2 regions of the Pseudomonas corrugata genome follow, and region 1 is predicted to be linked to the other one. Evidence: predicted binding sites of a transcription regulator. Region 1 holds the regulator's gene; the other holds the start of a gene.

Region 1 (4,210 bases):
CCACCGACATTACACTGGTCGCCAATCCGGACCTGAACATGTTCCGTGGCACGGAGTTTCCGTGGCACGTGCAGAGCAAGCGTGCCGAAGTCAACTCCGGCGGCACCGAAGTGGAACTGATCGACTCGGTACGCGTCGCACGAACCGACGAGAAGAACCGCACGACCATCATCACCAGCACTCGCATGACCGTGTTCCCGCAGCGACAATATGCGCAGACCGAGCAACCCGTTAGAATCGACGGCGCCGGTGGTGTATCGACCGGCACGGGAATGAAAGCGTATCTGAAGGAAAGCAGGATACACCTGCTATCGAACGTAAGAGGACAGTATGAAGCTCGCTAAAACCCTCCCTATTTTGCTCAGTCTGGGCGCAGCACTGGGAAGCGCGAGCGCCTGGTCTCTTCCCAACGACCGTGATCAGCCTATCCGCATCCAGGCCGACGACGCCCAATTGGACGACAAGAACGGGGTCGCCACTTATAAAGGCGACGTGATCATCACTCAGGGCTCAATGAAGGTCACCGGCAACACCGTGACCATTACCCGCACCCAGTCCGGCGATATCGACGTAGTGACCTCGGTGGGCAACCTGGCCTATTTCGAGCAACTGCAAACGGCCGGCGACACCAAGCCCGTGCAAGGCTACGGCGTGACCATCCAGTATCACGCGTCCCAGGACCGCGTCGTACTGATCGATCGTGCCAAGGTCATCGACAAGGACAACAACGTCACCCAAGGCGAGAAAATCGTCTACGACACGAACAAGAAACTCGCCAGCGCCGGTCGCGCCACCGGCAGCAAGGTGACCGAGCAGCGCCCACGGATCGACATGGTCATCCAGCCGAAAAAGAAAACCGAGCAAAGGCCCCAGTAATGGCAACTCTGAAAGCTCAGCACCTGGCCAAGAGCTACAAGAGCCGTCAGGTCGTGCGCGATGTCAGCCTGTCCATCGACAGCGGGCAGATCGTCGGTCTGCTCGGCCCCAACGGCGCGGGCAAGACCACCTGTTTCTACATGATCGTCGGCCTGGTCCAGGCCGATCAGGGCCGCGTCCTGATCGACGACCTGGACGTCAGCCACCAGCCGATGCATGGCCGGGCAAAGGCCGGCATCGGCTACCTGCCACAAGAAGCGTCGATCTTCCGCAAACTGTCGGTAGCCGACAACATCATGGCGATTCTCGAAACCCGCAAGGAACTCGACAAGGCCGGTCGTCGTCAGGAGCTGGAAAGCCTGCTGCAGGAATTCCACATCAGCCACATCCGCGACAACCTGGGCATGAGCCTGTCCGGTGGCGAACGGCGTCGAGTGGAAATTGCCCGCGCCCTGGCCACCGCACCGAAATTCATTCTGCTCGACGAACCGTTCGCCGGCGTGGACCCGATTTCGGTAGGTGACATCAAGCAGATCATCCACCACCTCAAGGCGAAGGGGATCGGCGTGCTGATCACCGACCACAACGTGCGCGAGACGCTGGACATCTGTGAAACCGCCTACATCGTCAATGACGGCCAATTGATCGCCGAAGGTGACTCCACCACCATCCTGGCCAACGAACTGGTCAAGGAAGTGTATCTGGGCCATGAGTTCCGCCTGTAAGCGAAGTGCCTGGCAAATGTCCCTGCGCTGCGGACTCAAACACGCAACGCTTCGGGATACTCTCAGTGAATCCCCTATCATCGGGGAACTAATTGAGAAATTCCCCTAGGCAAACACTTCTGCTTCAGGCATATAATTTGCTTAAGGTTTGGCGCTTCGGCGCCCTTGTAGTGGATGGCGCATGTGCGCCGGCGAATAAGGTGTTAAGCCCCTGCCATGAAACCATCGCTAGTCTTGAGAATGGGCCAGCAGCTGACGATGACACCGCAGCTGCAACAGGCCATCCGCCTGCTCCAATTGTCGACCCTGGACCTGCAACAGGAAATCCAAGAGGCCCTGGAATCCAATCCGATGCTCGAACGCCAGGAAGAAGGCGACGACTTCGACAACACTGATCCGCTGGCCGACAACGTCGAGCAGAAACCCAATACCGAGACCCAGGAACCGTCCTACCAGGAGGAAGCCGCCCCGACGGTGGACAACCTCGAGGATGGCGAATGGAACGAACGCATCCCCAACGACCTGCCCGTGGACACGGCCTGGGAAGACGTCTACCAGACCAGCGCCAGCAGCCTGCCGAGCAGCGATGATGACGAGTGGGACTTCACCACCCGCACCTCCGCCGGTGAAAGCCTGCAAAGCCACCTGCTGTGGCAACTGAACCTGGCACCGATGTCCGACACCGATCGCCTGATCGCCGTGACCCTGATCGACTGCATCAACAACCAGGGCTACCTGGACGAAACCCTCGAAGAAATTCTCGAAGCCTTCGATCCGGAGCTGGACATCGAGCTGGACGAGATCGAGGCCGTCCTGCACCGTATCCAGCAGTTCGAGCCGGCCGGCATCGGCGCCCGCAACCTGGGTGAGTGCCTGCTCCTGCAACTGCGCCAGTTGTCCGCCAAGACGCCATGGCTGGCCGAAGCCAAGCGACTGGTCACCGACTATATCGATCTGCTGGGCGGCCGCGACTACAGCCAACTGATGCGACGCATGAAGCTCAAGGAAGATGAACTGCGCCAGGTGATCGAACTGGTCCAGAGCCTCAACCCGCGCCCGGGCTCCCAGATCGAGGCCACCGAGCCCGAGTACGTGGTTCCCGATGTGATCGTGCGCAAGCACAACGATCGCTGGCTGGTGGAGCTGAACCAGGAGTCGGTACCCAAGCTGCGGGTCAACGCCCAGTATGCCGGCTTTGTAAAGCGTGCCGACACCAGCGCCGACAACACCTTCATGCGCAACCAGCTGCAGGAAGCGCGCTGGTTCATCAAGAGCCTGCAGAGTCGCAACGAAACCCTGATGAAGGTCGCCACCCAGATCGTCGAGCACCAACGCGGCTTCCTGGACTACGGCGACGAAGCGATGAAACCGCTGGTCCTTCACGACATTGCCGAGGCAGTGGGCATGCACGAATCGACAATTTCCCGTGTGACCACGCAGAAATTCATGCATACCCCACGGGGTATCTACGAATTGAAATATTTTTTCTCCAGCCACGTCAGCACCTCCGAAGGCGGCGAATGCTCTTCCACGGCCATCCGCGCGATCATCAAGAAACTGGTGGCCGCGGAAAATCAGAAAAAGCCGTTGAGTGACAGCAAGATCGCTGGTTTACTGGAGGCACAAGGCATTCAGGTGGCCCGCCGTACCGTCGCCAAGTATCGCGAATCCCTCGGGATCGCGCCTTCGAGCGAACGCAAGCGGTTGATGTAACAGGCCACGCCACAGCGTTCCAGTGGCAGGTATTTCTGCCTGCCGCTTTATGCACTGGCAACGAAGGAGAAGCTGTATGCAAGTCAACATCAGTGGACACCAACTGGAAGTGACCGAACCCCTGCGTACCTACATCGGCGAAAAACTCGACCGATTGGAACGGCATTTCGACAAGATCACCAACGTGCAGGTCACGATGAACGTCGAGAAGCTGCTGCAGAAAATCGAAGCCACACTGCATATCCCCGGCGGAGAGGTGGTTGCCAATGCGGAGCATACAGACATGTACGCCGCGATTGACCTGCTGACCGACAAGCTGGATCGCCAACTCAAAAAGCATAAGGAAAAGACCCAGAGCCTCCTCCAGGGCGCTACCGGTCGTTAACTCCCCCAATCCATGATCCGACTAGAAACCATCCTGACCCCCGGCCGTTCCATGGTGAACGCGCCGGGCGGCAGTAAAAAGAAAGCCCTCGAACAAATTGCCAACCTGATCCACCGCGAAGTGCCGGATCTGGAAATGCAGGACGTTTTCGAGGCCCTGGTTGCCCGTGAAAAACTCGGTTCCACCGGTTTTGGCAACGGCATCGCCATTCCTCACTGTCGCCTCAAGGGATGCATCACGCCCATCAGCGCGCTGCTGCACCTTGAAGCCGCCATAGATTTCGACGCCATCGACGGCGCACCGGTTGACCTGTTGTTCGTATTGCTGGTTCCGGAAGCAGCGACCGATGCGCATCTTGAACTGCTGCGCCAGATCGCCAGCATGCTGGACCGCAAGGAAGTGCGCGAAAAACTGCGCAGCGCACCGAGTAACCAAGCCTTGTATCAGGTCGTCCTGGACGAGCAGAACGGTCATTAATCATGCGCCTGATCATCGTTAGCGGCCGCTCCGG
Region 2 (4,210 bases), 2.0 Mb from region 1:
AGTGTGATGCCGATTGTCTGGCAGACCCTGCGCAACCTGGTGGTACGAGCGGCCCAGGCGCCCTTCAAACTCATCGGCGGGCTGGTGGCTGGCGGTGGCTCGGAAGACTTGGGCAATGTCGCCTTCGCGCCGGGCTCCAGCGACCTGAGCCAGGAAAGCGAAGGTGTGCTGCTCAAGCTCTCCGAGGCACTGGCCAAGCGTCCGGAACTGCGCCTGGAAATCGAAGGCACAGCCGCCGAAAGCAGCGACGGGCCGCTGCTCGCCGGCCAGCGCCTGGAACGCGAATACCAGTACAACTACTACAAGATGCTGCAACGCCGGGGCGACAAGGTTCCGGCCAAGGCGGCGCTGCTGCAGGTGCCGGAGGACGAAAAGGCACCGCTGCTGGAAGGCATCTATCGAACCCGTCTCAAGGCCCAGCCGCCGGCCGAATGGACACAACTGGATAAAAAGGCCCGCATCGAGAAACTGCGTGAAGGTGTCATCAAGTTCTGGAGCGGCAGCGATGTATTGCTCCGCGAGCTGGGCCAGGAGCGGGCCAGCAGCATCAAGGACTTCCTGGTGGACAAGGGCCAACTGGCCGATGACCGTGTCTATTTCATCGACGCCAGCCTCGGCCAGGCCGAAAGCGACGGGCGTGTGATCACGCCTCTGCATCTGGATGCCGAATAGGATGAAGCTTCTCTACTGGCTCGGCCTGGGCTTACTGCTCAATACCCCCTACGCATCGGCTGCCGACACATTGCGTTGCGGCAGCCAGCTCATCAGCGTCGGCGACCGCTCGAGCGAGGTCCTGCAAAAGTGCGGGCAACCGGTGGCGCGGGATGATCTGGGCTACAAACGCAGCGTCAATCGCCGGGAGGAATACCCGGTGGAAGAATGGACCTATGGCCCCAACAGCGGCATGTACCAGTTCCTGCGCTTCGAGGGTAATCGACTGGTGCAGATCACCAGTCGGCGTGGGCATTGACCGAGGCTGGCCGTGGTACCGCCATCGCGAGCAGGCTCGCTCCCACAAGGGATCGGCGCCGACCTTGGATTGTGAGAACACCCCGGGCCAATGTGGGAGCGAGCCTGCTCGCGATGGCGATGGACCTGCCGATACCGTTGTCGGCTGATTGTCATCCACAATAAAACAGGCCCCCGGCAAAATGCCGGAGGCCTGTGGCGGCCACGTCCCTGTGGCCTTTCGCATGAACTCCAAAGCAACGGCAAACGTATGACTCAGCCCGTTTGCCGCGCCCTCTCCCAGTCCAGGCGAGAAGTCTTGGCCTTATTCGGCCTTCAGGCCATCAGCCGATACGGCTTTGACGCCTTTGATTTTCTTGGCGATCGCCACTGCGGTGGTTTTTTGCGCTTCGGTAATCGCAACAGTCGAAGACAGGGACACTACGCCTTTGTTGGTTTCAACCTTGATGTCGGAGCCTGGGATACCTTTTTCGGTAACCAGATCGGCTTTGACTTTGGTGGTGATCCAGGTGTCCTTGGTTTCTTCCTTGGCTTTAGTCACTTCACCAGCAGCCAGCATCATTGGAGCCTGAGTCGCTTGAGCAGTCTCGGCAAATGCGTTAGCCATGGTCAAGGTCAGTGCGGCAGCAGCAGCGGCAGTGATAGCGAACTTCTTCATACGAGTAACTCCTGTTTTTCTCAGAAACTGCCGGAGGTGGATCCCGGCAGGGTTATCAGGAGTAGTGCGAAGGATGTGCCAGTTTTGAGAATTTAATTAATTTGTTTAAAATCAATGTGTTAAGCGAAGCGGTCATTTTCATAATCTTGCAAAATGCATGACCTGCCAGTTATCTACATGCAACTTACCGGTTCTGTGTCCACTTCTAAGCTTATGAATCGCGAAGACTTTATGTGACGGGAGATGAATCCCGCCACATGATCAACTCTGAATCACGGCGCAGCTCCGGAGCCGGTGCAACCTGCCGGCAGAAACTCTTGGGCGGCAGTCGAGCCGCATGACCAGGCACCTGCCGCCGTGCGAGTGAGCGTGATGGTCTTGCCCATTACCTGACTGGGTGCTTTCGTGAGGGTGCATACAAGGGTTCCCCCGGCGGCGGCCGTTCCCGATACGGAAAACGTGCAGTTACTGGACGTCGGGAAGTCCATAAGGGCCGTTGTCGGGTCTGTACCTTGATTGACCAAATCTTCGTACTGCACCTTCATCGCGCTGATTTCCCCAAGCCCCGCCGTGGCCTTCGCCCGCGCCTGATACTTGGAATACTGCGGCAACGCAAACGTCGCCAGAATGCCGATAATCGCCACGACGATCAGCAGCTCGATCAACGTGAAACCATTCTGCTTGCTCATAGACATCTCCATTAACATGAGGCGAAATCTCATGCTTGGAGGGTGTGTTGCACGGCACATGCCAATCCCCGGCCCCCTGCCAGCAAGGGCTTCCAGCCCAAGGAAGCCCAACGTCCTACCCCAACATCCGCACTATCTGACGTTTTTTGTCACCCTGCTCCGCTGGTTTGGCGTCGATGCTTGACTAGGCTATAAGTCATGAACCGTCAGCAGTCGGGATCCCCATGAATGACATCGCCCTCAGCGGTTTGACCAAGCAACTGGTACTGGCCGAGCTGATCACCGAGCAAAGCGCGCAGCAGGCGCAGCAGCAAGCCCAACGCAACCGCATGCCCCTGGTCAGCTACCTTGTGCAGAACAGATTGGTCCAGAGTCGCCAGGTTGCTGAAATTGCCTCGGAGCATTTCGGCGTCGCCCTGCTGGACCTCAACAGCCTGGACAAGGAAAGCCAGCCCACCGGCCTTGTCAGTGAAAAACTGGTTCGGCAACACCATGCCCTGCCGCTGTGGCGGCGCGGCAACAAGCTGTTCGTGGGTATCTCCGACCCCACCAACCACCAGGCCATCAACGACATCCAGTTCAGTACCGGCCTGACCACCGAAGCCATCCTGGTAGAGGACGACAAACTCAGCGATGCCATCGAGAAGTTTTTCGAATCCAGCACCACCGGCCTGGAAGGCATGGGGGATGTCGACCTCGACGGCCTGGACATCGAGTCGGACGACGATCGCAAACAGGACGCCATTGCCGGCCAGGACGCTGACGATGCGCCGGTGGTGCGGTTCGTCAACAAGATGCTGCTGGACGCGATCAAGGGTGGCTCTTCCGACCTGCACTTCGAACCCTATGAGAAATCCTACCGGGTGCGGGTACGTACCGACGGCATGTTGCGGGAGGTGGCGAGGCCGCCGACCCAACTGGCCGGCCGCATCGCCGCGCGCCTGAAGGTCATGGCCAGCCTGGATATTTCCGAGCGGCGCAAGCCGCAGGACGGCCGGTTGAAAATGCGCCTGTCGAAAACCAAGTCCATCGACTTCCGGGTCAATACCCTGCCCACGCTCTGGGGCGAAAAAGTGGTGATCCGGATTCTCGACCCTTCCAGCGCGCAAATGGGTATCGATGCCCTGGGCTACGAACCGGATCAGAAAGAGCTCTACCTCGCGGCCCTCAAACAACCCCAAGGGCTGATCCTGGTCACCGGGCCGACCGGCTCGGGCAAGACTGTCTCGCTCTACACCGGCCTGAATATCCTCAATACCGTGGACATCAATATTTCCACCGCCGAAGATCCGGTGGAAATCAACATGGAAGGCATCAACCAGGTCAACGTGAACCCCCGCCAGGGACTGGACTTTGCCCAGGCCCTGCGCTCCTTCCTGCGTCAGGACCCGGACGTGATCATGGTGGGAGAGATCCGCGACCTGGAAACGGCGGAAATCGCCATCAAGGCAGCCCAGACCGGGCACATGGTGCTCTCCACCCTGCACACCAACAGTGCCGCGGAAACCCTGATCCGCTTGCAGAACATGGGCATCCCCGGCTTCAACATCGCCACGGCGGTCCACCTGATCATCGCCCAGCGCCTGGCGCGAAAACTGTGCAACCAATGCAAGAAGGCCACGGAGATTCCCGAGGAAACCCTGCTCAAGGAAGGCTTCCCCAAGGAACGCATCGGCTCGTTCACGATCTATGAGCCGGTCGGTTGTGAACAGTGCAACAGTGGCTACAAAGGACGCGTGGGGGTTTACGAAGTGGTGAAAAATACGCCCGAACTGCAACGGCTGATCATGGCCGAAGGCAATTCCCTGGAAATCGATCTGCAAATGCGCAAGGACGGGTTCAACGACCTGCGCACTTCGGGGTTACTGAAAGTGATGCAAGGGGTGACCAGCCT

What was found. Region 1 encodes sigma-54, which starts transcription at its own class of promoters, with help from an activator protein. Its sites were predicted from a motif close to ANTGGCATNNANNTTGCTNT; they were not measured.
Region 2: a site for sigma-54 is predicted at 2,363-2,382, ahead of QZH45_RS25710 (pilin). Genes of this name have one in related genera too.

What each region holds. Positions count from the first base shown of each region.
Region 1 is NZ_CP130434.1:1,264,747-1,268,956, reverse strand. Features, by position in the region: gene lptC (LPS export ABC transporter periplasmic protein LptC) at 1-344, shown strand, start outside; gene lptA (lipopolysaccharide transport periplasmic protein LptA) at 331-876, shown strand; gene lptB (LPS export ABC transporter ATP-binding protein) at 876-1,601, shown strand; gene QZH45_RS05535 (RNA polymerase factor sigma-54) at 1,818-3,314, shown strand; gene hpf (ribosome hibernation-promoting factor, HPF/YfiA family) at 3,391-3,699, shown strand; gene ptsN (PTS IIA-like nitrogen regulatory protein PtsN) at 3,712-4,176, shown strand; gene rapZ (RNase adapter RapZ) at 4,179-4,210, shown strand, end outside.
Region 2 is NZ_CP130434.1:5,757,614-5,761,823, forward strand. Features, by position in the region: gene QZH45_RS25695 (DUF748 domain-containing protein) at 1-672, shown strand, start outside; gene QZH45_RS25700 (DUF2845 domain-containing protein) at 674-970, shown strand; gene QZH45_RS25705 (BON domain-containing protein) at 1,274-1,627, opposite strand; gene QZH45_RS25710 (pilin) at 1,900-2,316, opposite strand; gene pilB (type IV-A pilus assembly ATPase PilB) at 2,541-4,210, shown strand, end outside.